Regions from separate parts of the Ralstonia chuxiongensis genome, predicted to be linked through region 2. Evidence: predicted binding sites of a transcription regulator. Region 2 holds the regulator's gene; each other region holds the start of a gene.

Region 1 (5,388 bases), on a different contig from region 2:
TCACCTGCGCTTGCAGGGCGACCTGATAGGCGTTGTCCAGATTGCCCTGCGCCGTCTGCACGGCCTTTTGCAGGTTCGCGACGTCGGTGGCCTGGGTGGCCGCGCTGATCGGGGTCGACAGCGCCGAGATCAGGTTCTCGTACGTCTTGAAGATGCTCTGGTTGGTGTTCGGGTTGGACGTATCCGAGTTGGGGATGCGCACGAACACCGAATCACCCGACACCGAATTCGGCATCGAGATGTTCTGGGATACCTGCACCGTGGGCGGCTGACCGCTACCAACGTACTGCACGGAACCGCTGGTATTGGTGAAAGGATCGGTCGTGCCGTTGGCGCCGCCAAACAGGGCCACGCCTGCGGCATCGCGCTGGTTGGCCGTCGACAGCAACTGCTGGTACTGCTGCTTGACCTGCGCCAGCACACCAATTCGCTGCGAATCCGTCATCAGCGAGGTGTTGGCCCCCACCAATGTCTGCTTGCCCTGCTGCAGCGTGGTCACCAGGTTGGTCAGCGCCGAAGACACGTTGGTCAGGCGCGCGTCGGTGGCGTCGCGATTGGCTTGGTATTGATCGTTGGCGTCCTGCGTTTGCTGCAGTTGCGCCATCTGACCAAACGCGCTGGGGTTGTCGCCCGCGCTGTTGAGCGCGATGCCGCTCGCAATCTGCTGCTGCAACGTGAGCAGGTTCGATTGCGTGTTCTGCATCGAAGCGGAAGACGCTGCAAAGAATTGGGCGGTACTGACTCGCATGATCGGTCCGGACGGTAGGGCTTTAGGACGTTATCGGCAGGCGGGGCGATTTCTTCAGCCGTCCCGATCAGCCGCCGGCAATCGACAGCAAGCTGGCGAACAGCGAATTGGCGGTCTGCATCACCTTGGCGGACGCCTGGTAGGCCTGCTGATACTTCATCAGGTTCATCGCTTCGTCATCGAGGTTCACCCCCGACACCGACTGCTGCTGTTGCGTGGAGCTGGCCAGCAGCGCCTTCTGCGAGGTCAGGTTGGTGCTGGCCCGGTTGGCCTGCACACCCACCTGGGTGACGAGGTTGTTCCACGCTGTGCCGATCGACGTCGTGCCGCCGTCCAGCAGGTTGCTGTTGCGCAGCTTGGCCAGCGCGCTGGCGTTGCCGTTGTCGGTGCTGTTGGCGGTGTTGGCCGAAATGGTGAACGTATCGCCGTTGCCGGGCGAGCCCGACAGCGTCATCTGCACGCCGTTGAACGCATACGTCGCGCCCTGCGTGTACGGTGCCGTGCCACCCGTGTACGTGGTGGACGTGCCGCCCGCCGTGACCGTCACGCTGCCTGGGAACCCCGACAGCGAGCCGCCGACGGCCGAGCTGTACGTCAGGTTGATTGGCGAAGTAAGCGGCGAACCGGCATACGTGCTGTCCACGCCCAACGACGACACCGCGGCGCTGCCCGTGTTGTTGCTGCCCTGGTTGAACACCACGGGCGAGGCCGCCGCCACGTTGTGGTAATCGGTGGTGAGCGTCTGCATGGTCGCGGCCGCGTTGGCGGTCGGACGCACCAGGAAGGAATCGCCGCTGTTCATCGTGCCCGACAGGTTCAGCGTGACACCGTCAATCGTGGTCGGCCAGCTCGACACCGTTACAGAGGCGGAGCCGTCCGGATAGTGCGAAACGGTGTAGGCGCCGCCCTGGTACTTGACCTGGTAGTCGTAGCCTTGCCCCGCATTGGCGTTGGTGATGCTGGCAGTGAGCGTGCCGCTGCCGGTGTTGTTCGTGCTGGGCGCAACGCTCGGGCTGGCCACGGAGAAGAGGTCCGTGCCCATCTTGCCGTTGGCGTCCATGCCGAGCTTGTTCTGCGCATTCACGTCGGCCGTCACGGCCGTGGCCAAGCGGCCCAGGCTGTTCTGCGCCGGAATGAGCGTATTGCTGCGGAAGTCCATCAGGCCGCCGAGCGCACCGCCGCCGAGCTGGCTGTCGTCGATGTTGACCGTGCCGCCCGGGCTCTTGTAGCCGACCGACAGTTGCGTCGGGTCGTACTGCGACGGCACCGCCGTCAACTGGTAGCTCTGGTTGCCCTGCACCAGCGCCTGGCCGTTGCCCACGTAGATGTTGAACTGGCCGTCGCCGGTCTGCACCACGCTCGCCTTGATCGACTGGTTGAGCGTCTGCACAAGCTGGTCGCGCTGGTCACGCAGGTCATTGGCCGGCTGGCCGGTCGACGCTTCCGCCTTGGAAATCTGGTCGTTCAACGAGGCGATCTGCTGCGCGGTGCCGTTGACCGAGCTGATCTGCGTCTGCACCTGCGTATTGACCTGGTTGTTGAGCGAACTCAGCTGCCCGGCAATCGAATTGAAGCGGCTTTGCAGGCCCGCAGCCGCGTTCAGGAAAACCTGGCGCGCGGTGGTATCCGATGGCTTGGAGGCCAGGCCATCGGCGGCATTGAAGAAACTGGTGAGCGACGAAGTCAGGCCGCTGTTGCTGTCCGACATGTACTTGCTCAGGCCCGACACCAGGCTGTTGAGCTGATCGGCCGCGCTGGTCGAAGCCTGGCCGCTTTGTACCTGCGCAGTCAGGAACTGGTCGTAGATGCGCTTGACGGTCGTGACATTGGCGCCCTGGCCGAGATAGCCCACGCCGGCGTACAGCGGAATGTTTTCCGTCTGCACGGCTTCCTGGCGCGAATAGCCGGGCGTGCTGGCGTTGGCAATGTTGTTGCCGGTCACTTGCAGGTTGATATCGGCAACCCGCAGGCCGGACGCGCCAATATTCAGAAGGGAGCTGCTCATAGTTGTCTCGGTGCGGGCAGCATGAAGCCGCCGAAATAAGCTCTAGAAACAACATCGGCCGGACAAGCGCAAACTTGAGCCGGCCGTCGTCGCCAAAATATGCTTCTTAGATCACTCAAACGATCTGTTTGAGCACCGCCATGATCTTGTGGGCGTAGTTCGGATCGGTGGCGTAGCCCGCGCGCTGCAAGCCCTTGGCGAACGACGCCGCGTCGTTGCCGTTGCCGGCTGCCACGACGTTGCTGTAGCGCGGGTTGTTGGCCAGCAGGTTGGCGTAGTCCTTGAATGCCTCGGCATATGAGCTGTAGGCGCGGAATTTCTCCTGAACCTTGTGGGCGACGCCGCCGATGTATTCGGTGGTGGTCACCGTGGCAGTTTTGCCTGCCCACGAGCCGCCAGCCTTGATGCCGAACAGGTTGTGCGTGTTCGTGCCGTCGCGTGCCTTGATCTCGCGACGGCCCCAGCCGGACTCCAGCGCGGCATGGCCGATCATGAAGTTGGCCGGAATGCCAGTTTCCTGCGCGGCCTGCGATGCGTGGCCGATCAGCTTGTTGTAGAAGCTGGTCATGCGCTCGCCACGCGGCTCAGCGGCCACCGTCGACAGGTCAACCTCGGGCGGTGCGCTCGGCGCCTGGGCTTGCGCATCCGCCTGCTTGCGCAGGGCGGCCAGTGCACGTTGCACGCGTTCTTCCAGGCCCGGGCGCGGCACGGTGCTGATGCCCGAACCGTCGTCTTCCGTGCCTGGCGCAACGGCGGCGGCCATGCTGTTGAGCGACGAACGGGCGATCGCCTTGGCGGCATCGCTCGTGGAGCCGGTCGCACCTGGCAGCGCGGTATTGGTGGCCGTGGTGTTGGACAGCGCGGTATTCACCTTGCCGCCCGCATCCGGGTTCACGTGCGTAGCCTGACGCAGCATCTGCTTCAGAAGCTGGTCTGCCACGCCCACGCCGCGCGAGGCCATCGTCTGCGAAAGCTGCTGGTCGAGCATCGACGTGTACATCTTGCTCGACGACGAATCGAGCGGCCCGTTCTGCGGCGTTGCATCGCGCATCTGCTTGAGCATCATGTTCACGAAGATCGCGTCGAACTGCTTGGCGACGGTCTTGGCGGCGCCGGTCGGGTCCGTACGCGCCGTTTGCTTGAGCGACTCGAAACCCTTGGAGTCGAGCGCCAGGCGGCTGGTGAGGTCGGTTTGGTTCATCGTGGCCTCCCCAGCGTCAGATGATTTCCAGATCGGCGCGCAGCGCGTTGGCCGCCTTCATCGCCTGCAGGATCGAGATCAGGTCTTGCGGGTTGGCGCCAATCGCGTTGATGGCCTTGACCACGTCCGCAAGGTTGGTGCCGCCCTTCACGTTGATAAGGCTGCCGCCTTGCTGCTTGACCTCGATGTTCGAGCGCGCTGCGGCCACCGTCTGCCCTTGCGAGAACGGCGCCGGCTGGCTCACGACCGGGTCCGTGCTGATGGTGACCGACAGGCTGCCGTGCGCCACCGCGCAGGGCTCGAGCTTGACGAGCTGGTTCATGACCACCGAGCCCGTGCGGGCGTTGATCACCACACGTGCAGCGGCCAGCGCCGGCGTCACGTCAATGTTCTGTAGCTTGGCCAGGAAGCCGACGCGGTCCGACGCCAGGGCCGGTGCGCGCACGTTGATCGTGCGGCCGTCCGCGGCTTGCGCCGTATCCGAGCCAAACTGCTTGTTGATGGCGGTAACGATGTTCTGCACGGTGCCGAAATCCGTCGTGCCGGTATCGAGCTGGATGCTGCCGGCCTCACCCACCGTGGCCTGCACGGCGCGCTCCACCGTGGCGCCATTGGCGATGCGGCCAGCGCCGAGTTGATTGATCTGCACCTTGCTGCCATTGGCCGATGCGCCTGCGCCGCCAATCACCACGTTGCCTTGTGCCAATGCGTAGAGCTGGCCGTCCACGCCCTTGAGCGGCGTGAGCAGCAGCGTGCCGCCACGCAGGCTCTTGGCGTTACCGATGGACGACACCGTCACGTCGATGGTCTGGCCCGGCCGCACAAAGGCAGGCAGCGTGGCCGTCACCACCACGGCAGCGGTGTTCTTGAGCTGGATGCTCGCACCGGGCGGCACGTTGATGCCGAACTGCGTGAGCATGTTGTTGAAGCTCTGGACCGTGAAGGGGGTCTGCGTGGTCTGGTCGCCGCTTCCGTCCAGGCCCACGACAAGGCCGTAGCCGATCAGCGCGTTGTCGCGCACGCCGGCAACGGTGGTCAGATCCTTGATGCGATCAGCGTGTGCCGTTGTCGGAACAACCGCGGAAATTGCGCTCAATGCCACCAGGGCCGCGCCAAGGGTTCGATAGAACCTCGTTCGATGCAAAGTCATGGCAGATCCCTTAGAACGGCGACACGGTCAGGAAGAACCGCGACAGCCAGCCCATCTGCTGCGACTCGGCCACGTAGCCCGTGCCGCGGTATTCCATGCGTGCGTCCGCCACCTGGGTAGACAACACGGTGTTTTGATTGTTGACGGTGGTCGGGTTGACCACGCCGGAGAACTTGATCGACTCGGTGCCCTGGCCAACGGCCATCTGCTTCTCGCCGCTCACCACCAGGTTGCCGTTGCCCAGCACTTCCACCACCGTGACGGTAATCGTGGCCGTGAAGTTG
Region 2 (5,388 bases):
GATTCTTCTGAACCACGCGACGCCTGCCGCCTACCTGGAATCGCCGGGTTATCTGGGCGGCTTGATCGGGCGCTGGGCCAACCGGATTGCCGGCGCACGCTTCACGCTCGACGGCATCGACTACGCGCTCGACCGCAATGAGGGCGGCAATCTGCTCCACGGCGGGGCGAGCGGGTTTCATCGGGCGCTATGGGAGGCTGAGGATGAGGACGGCGCATTGGTCCTGCGGCTCACGTCCCCAGAAGGCGATGCGGGATTCCCCGGCAATGTCGCCGTCCAGGTTCGCTATGCGCTTGACGACGATGGCACGCTGTCGATCGACTATGAAGCGCGGACCGATGCGCCCACGCCGATCAACCTGACAAGCCACGGGTATTTCAACCTGAGCGGCAAGCCCGGCACCGACATCAAGGGCCACATCCTGTCGATCGATGCCGACGCCTTTCTGGAAGTCGACGCCAAGCTGATCCCGACGCGAACAGCCAGCGTCGCGGGCACGGCATTCGATTTTCGTCAGGGGGCGCCCATTGGGGTACGGCTGGACTGGCCTAACGCGCAACTCGCGCAGGCCGGCGGGTTCGATCACTGCTTCGTGCTGCGCAATACGGCGCCGGAGGGTCACCCGCATGTACGCGCGGTCGCGCGGCTGTATGACCCCGGCAGCGGGCGCGAATTGACGGTGCTCACCGATCAGCGCGGGCTGCAGTTTTACTCGGGGCACAAGCTGGGGGGCACGCACGCGCTGCGCAGCGGCTTATGCCTGGAAGCGAGCGCGTTCCCGAACCAGGTCAACATGCCCGATGCGCAAGCGGTCATGTTCCGCCCCGGCCAGGTCTACCGCCAGCACACCGCATACCGCGTGTCGGTTGCTGAAGAGACCTGAGCCGCCAGACCTGAGCCGCTTTTCAGGCGCGCGGCTTGGATGTTCAATGCGCAGCAGCGGCCGCGCCGTGCATGACTTCGTGCGAGCCACGGATGCCGTTGAACCACGCGTTGAGCACCACGGCCACCAGCGTGCCCATCACGATGCCGCTGTGGGTGATGGGGTGCATCCAGTCCGGAAAGTGGTGGAAGAACGCCGGCGCCAGCGTCGGCATCATGCCAAAGCCGACCGACACCGCGATGATCAGCAGGTTGTGGCGCTGCTGCTGGAAATCGACCATGCCCAGCATGCGGATGCCGGCTGCAGCCACCATGCCGAACATCACGATGCCCGCGCCGCCCAGCACGTATTGCGGCACAGACGCCACCACGTAAGACAGCTTCGGAAACAGCCCCAGCACGATCAGCAGCAACCCGCCAGCGGCCGCCACATAGCGCGAACGTACGCCCGTGATCGACACCAGCCCGATGTTCTGCGAGAACGACGTATGCGGAAACGTGTTGAACACGCCCGCCACAACCGTCGCCAGACCGTCGGCACGCAGGCCGTTGGTGAGTTCGTTGCGCGAGATCGGCTTGCCCACCACGTGCGACAGCGCGAGGAACATGCCAGTTGATTCCACCAGCGTGATCACGATCACGATGCACATCGAGATGATGGCCGACAGCTCGAACTTCGGCATGCCGAAGTGGAACGGTGTCACCAGCGTCATCAGCGGCGCCGCGCTCGCATCCGCCAGCGACACCTTGCCAAACGCCGCTGCCACTAGCGTGCCCGTCACGATGCCAAGCAGCACCGCGATATTGCACAGCAGTGCATTACCGAACTTGGTCAGCAGCAGAATCGTCACCAGCACCAGCGCCGCAATGGCCAGGCCGAACGGATCGCCAAACGCCGGGTTCGGCACCATGTGGCGCACGCCGTCGACCACCTGCGGAATCATCTGCTGACCGCCTGCGGCCCAGTTGATGCCTACGCTCAACAGCGAAAAGCCGATCAGCATGATGACCGTGCCCGTTACCACGCGCGGGAACAGGCCAAGCAGCCGCCCCATCAGCGGCGCAATGGCAATGCCGAACACACCTGAAACGATGGACGCCCCGAAGATGCCGGGCAGCCCCATGCTGGGCTCCACGCCAATGGCGATCATGGGTGCAACCGCGGCAAACGTGACGCCCATCATCACCGGCAGACGGATCCCGAAGATCAGGAAACCGAGCGATTGGATAAGCGTGCCGATGCCAGCCGCAAACAGGTCGCAATTGACCAGATACGACAGATCGCTCTTCGACAGACCAAGCGCATTGCCGACAATCAGCGGCACGGCAATCGCACCGGCGTACATCACCAACAGGTGCTGCAGACCAAGAGCAAACAGGCGGGGCAGCGGCAGACGCTCGTTGACGGGATCGACAGCGGCGTGAGCGATTGTCGACGAAGAAGGCGAGGGTTGGCCGGGGGATTGGCGCATTGTTTGTCTCCTGGGGCCGCCCCCGTGTCAATGCCGGGAGCGTGCTTTAGGCGGATGTGGCGGAGTCCATCCGCCGGCATTCATGCGGCGTGATGCCGCGTATTTGCCGGAATCTTGGAGGTGCGCCGTTTTTCTGTCAACAATTGCCACTGTTTTTTGTGTACATATTTTGCGTTCTGAAACGTGTGTGCGCTGTCATCCACCTCTTCACGCATGCAAGCGTGCCCGCGAGACCGAGGCCCCAAAGAAAAAGCGCAGCCGCGAAATGACTCGCTGGCCGCGCAGTAAGAAACTGGCAGGTCAAGCACAGACCAAGCGTCGCAGGCCAAAGGCAGCGGCGCCCGGTTGACCTCAGATCAGGTCGGCGTCGGCAGCCATGCGCGATCACGCAGGCGCGAGCGGATGCGGGCGATGGCCTGGCTGTGGATCTGGCACACGCGCGATTCCGACACGCCCATCACGGCGCCGATTTCACGCAGGTTCAGATCCTGCTCGTAGTAAAGGCTCATCATGAGCTTTTCGCGCTCGGGCAGCGCCTCGATGGCGGCGACAACCGATTCGCGCAGGTCGTGGTCCAGCAGTTGGTCCAGCGGCGTGGCGTCGTTCTCGGGTGCGCGGTTCTCGATGAAGGCGTCGGCGTCTTCGCGGTCGAAATCTTCGTAATACAGCAGCTGGCTGCCTTGCAGGTCGACCAGTTGCTTCTGGTATTCGGCCAGCGACATGCCCAGCGCTGCCGCAATCTCGGTTTCGGTGGGCGCGCGACCCTTCTGCTGCTGCAGCTTCTGGATCGCCTGCTCGATCGTGCGCGCGTTGCGGCGCAGGCCGCGCGGCAGCCAGTCCGAGCCGCGCAGTTCGTCCAGGATCGCGCCGCGGATACGCTGGGCTGCGTAGAACTCGAACTGCACACCCTGCGTTTCCTCATAGCGCGACAGCGCGTCGAGCAAGCCCATCATGCCGGCCTGGATCAGGTCGTCCAGCTCAACGCTGGCGGGCAGCTTGACCATCATCTGGTTGGCAATGCGACGCACCAGCGGTGCGTACATGGCCATCTCGTCGGACTTGGTCTTGCGACCGGTTGCGGTGTACATATTCATGCCTGCCTTTGACGCTTCGTTCATGCTGCGCCTCAATAAACCAATTCGGCCGCGCGTGCGGTGGCGCGGGGCGTCGCAGTCGAAGTCGACATTGACGTGTCTTGCGCCGATTCATCCGCCGGCTGTGCCGGTGCCCGCGCCGACATGACCACCCGCGACGGCGCACTGCCATCACCGGCTTGGGCCTCGGCGCTGGCCCAGCTCAACATTTCTTCGGCAAGCTGGCGGAAGGCCATGGCCGAAGGCGATGCGGGAAACGCGCTCGCCACGGGCTTGCCGAGCGAGAGCGCAAGTTCTACGTGCCGGTCCTCTGGGAGGTAGCCGGCGAAATCGATACGGGTGTTCAGGTACTGGCCCACGGTGTTGGCCAGGTTGCTGAACACGCGCACTGCGGAATCCACCGAATGCGCGCCGCACACCACGGTGCGGATGCCAGCGCTGCCTTGCAGCACGGCGGTTTTCTTGAGCAGCGTGTACGCGCTCTTGATGCCTTCCGGACCATCGGTGAAGGTCAGCAGCACGTCGTCGCAGACTTCAGCCACGGTGCTCAGCGCCCGGGTGCCGAAATGCGCGGCCACGAGCGTCACATCCGCCGTCTCGTCGTACTGCTCGAGCACGCCGGGCATGGCGAGCATGGTCTGGGCGTTCACCACGGCCGTGTCGCGGCCCATGGCGGACAGCGCGATGCGCAGGTTGTCGACAAAGTCGTCGACCTGCTCTTGCCCACCGATCACCAGCACACGGCGGGCAGCGGCATGACCGAGCATGCGCCGCAGCCCTGCGGCTTGATCCTTGGCGAATGGCGTCGTCATGGTCGCCCCCTTGTCAGGCGAAATCGAAAGCGGCCAGGCCAGGTTCGCGGTTACGCGCAGCGCCTTGCGCCACGAGCAACGATTCATCCGAATCCAGCGTGAACGACGACTGCTCCGCACCAGCCCGGAACGAGCGATGGATCAGCAGCTTCTTGTTCGGCACCGCAATGTCCTCCGGCACACGCTGGCCGTACGACACGTAATGCAGCGGCAGGCGGCGGCGGATCATCACGTCCATCGCGTGGCCCACCGAGGCAGCCTCGTCGATCTTGGTCAGGATGCAGCCAGCCAGGTTGGCGTCGCGGTAGGCACCCACAACTTCATCGAGCGTCTTGCCGTTGCTTGCAGCGTTGAGCAGCAGCAGGCGCTTGATCGACGGGCCCACGGCATGCAGCATCGCCATCTGCTCGGACACGGCGCGGTCGCGCTGGCTCATGCCGATGGTGTCGATCAGCACAACGTGCTTCTCGCGCAGATCGTTCAGGGCCAGGCTCAGGTCTTGCGCGTCTTTCACGGCATGCACCGAGACGCCCAGGATCTTGCCGTAGATGCGCAGTTGTTCATGGCCACCGATCCGGTAGCTGTCGGTGGAGAGCAGTGCCACACGCGATGCGCCATGGCGCAGCACGAAGCGCGCGGCCAGCTTGGCGGTCGTGGTGGTCTTGCCCACGCCGGTCGGGCCCATCAGGGCAAACACGCCGCCCTGGTCGAGCAGGCTGTTTTCATCCGACACGGTGGTCAGGTTCTTTTCAATCGCGCGCTGCACGAAATCCAGCGCGCCTTCATACGAGTCGTGCTGCGGCATGTTCTCGAGCACGTAGCGCGTGAGCTGTGCCGAGAACCCTGCGTTGAGCATGGTCTGGAACAGGCGCGTCCGCACCGGGTCGCCCAGCTTCACGCCCAGCGAGGCCAGGCTCGACATGGCGTCGTTCAGCGTGCTCTTGAGCGTTTCGATCTCGCCGACCATGCGGCGGGTCATCACGTCGGTCTCGGCACGGATGCTTTCCTTCACGTCGGCCTGGATGGCCGAACGCTGCAGGCTCACGTCGTCACGCGGGGCTTCGGGCTTGGCCATCGTGTCCTCCACGCGGACGAAAATGTCGGACGCCTTGCCTGCGTCGGCTTGCG
Region 3 (5,388 bases), on a different contig from region 2:
CGTTCCCCGGTTTCTATGAGTCTTGAGTCTATTTAGGGTGTCCCGGAAAGCGTAGCGAGCGCCCCGAGGTTGGCGTGAGAAGCGCAGCCGTACACGTGTACGGCGAGCATCGCAAGGCCAAGATCGGGGTGCGCAGTAGCTTTACGGGGCACCCTAGAGTTGGAGGCCGTTGCCGACTACGTACATGGTCAGCTCGGCGTTGTTGCGCAGCTTCATTTTCGAGAGCACGCGCCCCCGGTACACGCTGACCGTCTTGACGCTGATCTGAAGCGCCTCGGCAATCTCGCCCAACGTGCGGCCGGAGCCGAGCATGCGCAGCGTCTGGAATTCGCGGTCGGAAAGGATGTCGTGGCGGGGCTTGTCCCAGTCGACGTTCAGGTTGTCGGCCAGGACTTCCACAAGGTCCGAAGGCAAGTATTTCTTGCCCTTGGAGATGGCGTTGACGGCGGCCAGCAACTGCGGCTGGCTGGCGTCCATCGGCAGATAGCCAGCGGCGCCCGCCTTGAGCGCCCGGACGGCAAGCAGCGCTTCAGGGTGGCGGCCCAGTGCCAGCACAGCCAGGCGCGCATGCTGCTGGCGCACGGTCTTGATGGTCTGGAATTCGTCTCCGGTGGCCGATTCCACCGAGAAGAGCATGACGTCCCACTCGCGCTGGGCGAGCAGGTCGTTATTGGCATCGCGCAGGTCCGGCACGGCCTCGATCTGCCGGGCCAGGCGCGAATCCTTGAGGATCTGGCGCAGGCCGACACGGGCAATATCGTGCGGTTCGACGATCAGGACATTGAGCATGGTGGGTGTTGCGGGTCAAACGCGGGCTCGCATCGAGCTCTTCTTTCCGCCCGCAGGCCTTCCGGCCGAACTGGCGGGCTTGCAACTCCCCATCTGTGCACTGTGTGGCGCTCTATATATAGAGGGATGCTGGCGCCTATGGACTGGTCGAACGAGTATAGCCGAGGGTCTGCAGGCCAAGAAGCAGGCTTGCCGCCTCTTTTGGAGGGGGTGTCGGAAGTCAGGCGCCCGCAAGCCCAAACCGCCGCCGACGCACAAATTTGTCAAGGCGACCCTAAACTTTCCTCAGAGGCCACCGATAACCTGAGTACAACGCAGACCTGATCCCCTTCAAGTTGCAGGTCACGTTGCCCGGCCTAGCCGGAATTAGCAAACACGGGCAACAAACCATCGGGAAACTTAGGAGCCGTCATGTCCCTCAGCCTCAATACCAATATCTCGTCCCTGCAAACGCAGCAAGCACTGTCGGCCTCGAAGGATGCGCTGCAGACCTCGCTGCAACGTCTGTCGACCGGCCTGCGCGTGAACAGCGCGAAGGACGATGCCGCTGCCTACGCTGTGGCCTCCAGCCTGACGACCACGCTGAACTCGCAAACCCAAGGTATCCAGAACGCCAACAACGCACAGTCGTACCTGCAAACGGCTGACTCGTACCTGGGCCAGGTTGAAAACAACCTGCAACGTATGCGCCAACTGGCTGTGGAAGCCAACAACGGCGGTCTGTCGACCACCGACCAGGCCAACCTGGACAAGGAATACCAACAGCTGGCCACGGCCAACAAGAACATCGAGACGAACGCCAACTACAACGGCGCCAAGCTGTTCGATGGTTCGGTAAGCTCGACCACGTTCCAGTACGGCCAAAACGCGTCGACCGACGTGGCAACCGTCACCAACGCCAACCTGGCAAGCTTCGGTACGCTGACCGGCACGAGCGTGACGTCGACGGCCAACGCAACGGCCGCTCAGGGCAAGATCGACACCGATCTGGCCAGCCTGAAGGCAGCTCGCGCTGACCTGGGTGCACAGCAAAGCGGTCTGAGCTCGACCATCAACACGCTGACCTCGTCGAACACCGCCCTGTCGGCTGCCAAGTCGGCCATGGTCGATACGGACTACGCGTCGGAAACGTCGAACATGACCCGCCAGAACATCCTGCAGCAAGCGGGTACGGCGATGCTGGCGCAAGCCAACTCGGCACCGAACAGCATCCTGAGCCTGCTGAAGGGTTAATCAGTAAGTTGGATGCAGCCCCGCCGCCTCGCGGTTGGGCCAAGGGCCGGCGCTCCTCGGGGCGCCGGCCCTTTTTCTTTTGACGGATACCCCACTTTTTCGTGGGTGGCGCCTGCATAACCTGCCCTAAAGAAGCTGCAGCCCGTGCCGTTGTGTAGAGAGACTTCCGCCGGCGCAGATGCTTATCGGACCCGATCATGGCGACTACCACTACCACCTCCTCAACCAGCAGCTACGTACCGCCGATCTCCATTCCCGGCATCGGGACGAGCATCGACGTCAATTCGCTGGTGTCCAGCCTCATGAAGGTGGAAAGCCTGCCGCTGACGCAACTGCAGACGCAGCAAAGCTCGTACCAGACGCAGCTGTCGGCCGTGGGCTCGCTCAAGAGTGCGCTGTCGACCTTCCAGACCGCGCTGTCGAACCTGACGAGCGCGTCGAACTACAGCGCGATGAAGGCCAGCGGCTACGACACCTCGATGCTGAGTGCGTCGGTGACGGGCTCGGCGCCTGCAGGTTCCTACGCGGTGAATGTCACGCAGCTTGCGCAATCGCAGGTGCTGGCGGCGCAGGGGCAGACGTCCACCACGACCGCCATCGGCAGCGGCGCCTCGACCACGATTTCGTTCTCGTTCGGCTCGGTGTCGGGCGGCTCGCTTTCGGGTGGCAAGTACACCGGTTCGACGTTCACGCAGAACGGCAACCTGGCGGGTGGCTCGATCACGATCGACTCGTCCAACAACACGCTCGCGGGTATCCGTGATGCGATCAACTCGGCCAACGTGGGTGTCTCGGCCAGCATCGTGAACGACGGCAGCGGCAGCCCGTACCGCCTGGTGCTGACGTCGACCGCGGGCGGCTCCAGCTCGGAGATGAAGATTTCAGTGTCGGGCGACTCGACGCTGCAATCGCTGCTCTCGCAAGACCCGGCAGGCACACAGAACATGACCGAAGTGACCACGGGCCAGAACGCCCTGGCCACCATCAACGGCATTGCCGTGCAGAGCCCGACCAACACGTTGTCGAACGTGGTGGACGGTACGTCGTTCACGCTGTCCAAGACGGGCAGCACGAACGTGACGGTCGCCAACGACCCGACCGCCACCACCACCGCCGTCAACAACTTCGTCAGCGGCTACAACGCGCTGCGCACGCAACTGAACTCGCTCACCAATATCGACACCACCAACAAGGCCAACAACGGCCCGCTGGCGGGCGATGTGAGCACCAAGACGCTCATCAACCAGATTACCGACGTGCTGGGCCAGGCAGTGGGCAACGGCAATTACCAGTCGCTGGGCAGCGTGGGCGTAACGATGAATTCCGACGGCACGCTGTCGGTTGACAACACCAAACTGTCGGCTGCGGTTGCAAAGTCGCCCAGCCAGGTGGCCGGTTTGTTTGCCGGTACCGGCACGGCCACCGATTCGCTGGTCAGCGTGCCGACGTTCTCGGATTCCACGCAGTCCGGCAGCTACGCCGTCAACGTGACGCAGTTGGCCACGCAGGGCACGCTTACGGGTTCGGCCGCCGCCAACACGACCATCACGGCGGGTGTGAACGACACGCTCGCGTTCAACATCAGCGGCATGTCCGTCAACGTGACCTTGGCGGCCGGCAGCTATACCGCGGCGACGCTGGCTGCGCAGATCCAGAGCCAGATCAACGCATCGACCACGCTGCAAGGCGCCAAGGTTAACGCGTCGGTGTCGGCTGATGCCAGCGGCGTGCTGAGCGTTACCGATAGCCAGTTCGGCTCGGTGTCGGCAGTGTCTGTATCAGGGGCGGGTGCTTCGTCGCTCTTCGGCGCGAGCCCCACGGCCGCCAACGGTGTGGATGTGCAGGGCACGATCAACGGCGTTGCTGCCACCGGTTCGGGGCAGAACCTGTATGGCGTCAGCGGTTCGGCCACCGACGGCTTGACGGTGCAGGTGGCCGGCGGCCCGCTGGGCGCCCGTGGCACGGTCACGGTGCAGCGCGGTTACGCTGCCCAGCTCAACACGGTGATGACCAACCTGCTGTCGTCCAGCGGCATGGTGCAGAACGAGACGGACTCGATCAACAGCTCGCTCACCTCGCTTGCCAGCCAGATCACCGCCATGCAGACGCGGCTGGATAACAAGCAGGCGCTGTACTACACGCAGTTCAACGCGTTGTCGGCCGCGGTGGCGAGCATGACGAACACAAGCAATTACCTGACGACGCAGCTCGCGGCCATTACAAAGCAGACTTCGAGCAGCAACTAAGCCAGGTTCAGGTTTAGAGCACAACCCAAAACAAAACAGACTACAGCGAGGACCTTTTCCATGTACGCTGCACGCCGTGCCATCGGTGCCTATGCGCAAGTCGGCATCGAGACGTCCGTGGTAGACGCCAATCCGCACCGCCTGATCGCCATGCTGTTTGAAGGCGCGCGCGCCGCCATCAACCTGGCTGGCGCCGCCATCCAGCGTGGCGACGTGCTGGCCAAGGTGAGGGCGTTTGACAAGGCCATCTCGATCATCGGCCAGGGCCTGCAGGCCAGCCTTGATCACCAGCGCGGCGGCGACATCGCCGTGCAACTGAACACGCTGTACGACTACATGCTGCGCCGCCTGCTGGTGGCCAACGGCAACAACGATCTGACGATCCTTGCAGAAGTGGATGGCTTGCTGGTCCCGCTGCAGGATGCGTGGCTCGCCATTGGCCAGATGGGCCAGCCTGGCGCCGCCGTGGCGAACAGCCACCTGAGCGTTGTGAGCTGATTGCCGGTCGTTTTAGTAAAGCGACCTTTGACTGAATTCGGCCCAACTGGAGCCAATATGCACCGCAACATCCCGATCAAGGACAGCGAAAGTCTGTTCACCTGCTACGAAGCCATCGCACGCCTGACCGCCGAAATGGTCAGCGCGGCCGAAGTGGGTAACTGGGAAGTCGTCAGTACGCTTGAACGCGAGAGCGCCGCCTATGTGGATGCGCTGCGCCGTTCCGAGCCGCATCCGCAACTCTCGCGCGCCGACGTGGAGCGCAAGCGCACGCTGCTCGTACGCATTCTGGAAGATGACGCCCGCGTGCGCGCCATGGTGTATCCGCGCCTGGACCGCCTGCAAAAGCGTATCGACACGGCGCGCCGCGCCGCCACCGCAAGCAACGCTTACGGCAGCATGGCGCGTTACTGAGACGAAGCGTCCTGCAGTTGTTTTGACAGCGTCAGATAGTGCTCGGACTTGCGTGCGAGCGCGTGACTCTGCATCTGGTACACGATCGCCAGTTGCTGGGCAGCGAGGAAGCTGCCCCGGCCGACGACGCTGCCGTCCATCTCCGGATGATCGCCGATCTCAAGGCAGCGGTTGAAGACCTGTTCTGCCAGTGGTAGCCACCGGGCAC

The links. Region 2 encodes FliA, which starts transcription of late flagellar genes. Its sites were predicted from a motif close to CTAAAGTTTNNNNNNNNNNNGCCGNTA; they were not measured.
Region 1: a site for FliA is predicted at 2,806-2,832, ahead of flgK (flagellar hook-associated protein FlgK). Genes of this name have one in related genera too.
Region 3: a site for FliA is predicted at 2,149-2,175, ahead of fliD (flagellar filament capping protein FliD). Genes of this name have one in related genera too.

The regions. Positions count from the first base shown of each region.
Region 1 is NZ_JAMYWC010000007.1:90,418-95,805, reverse strand. Features, by position in the region: gene flgL (flagellar hook-associated protein FlgL) at 1-748, opposite strand, end outside; gene flgK (flagellar hook-associated protein FlgK) at 816-2,753, opposite strand; gene flgJ (flagellar assembly peptidoglycan hydrolase FlgJ) at 2,869-3,954, opposite strand; gene NKG59_RS21645 (flagellar basal body P-ring protein FlgI) at 3,971-5,104, opposite strand; gene NKG59_RS21640 (flagellar basal body L-ring protein FlgH) at 5,115-5,388, opposite strand, start outside.
Region 2 is NZ_JAMYWC010000001.1:632,990-638,377, forward strand. Features, by position in the region: gene NKG59_RS02725 (aldose epimerase family protein) at 1-883, shown strand, start outside; gene NKG59_RS02730 (nucleobase:cation symporter-2 family protein) at 927-2,354, opposite strand; gene NKG59_RS02735 (RNA polymerase sigma factor FliA) at 2,711-3,472, opposite strand; gene NKG59_RS02740 (MinD/ParA family ATP-binding protein) at 3,481-4,260, opposite strand; gene flhF (flagellar biosynthesis GTPase FlhF) at 4,274-5,388, opposite strand, start outside.
Region 3 is NZ_JAMYWC010000007.1:105,433-110,820, forward strand. Features, by position in the region: gene NKG59_RS21715 (sensor domain-containing protein) at 1-19, shown strand, start outside; gene NKG59_RS21720 (LuxR C-terminal-related transcriptional regulator) at 154-789, opposite strand; gene NKG59_RS21725 (flagellin N-terminal helical domain-containing protein) at 1,201-2,022, shown strand; gene fliD (flagellar filament capping protein FliD) at 2,220-4,268, shown strand; gene fliS (flagellar export chaperone FliS) at 4,329-4,766, shown strand; gene NKG59_RS21740 (flagellar protein FliT) at 4,824-5,180, shown strand; gene NKG59_RS21745 (glycosyltransferase family 2 protein) at 5,174-5,388, opposite strand, start outside.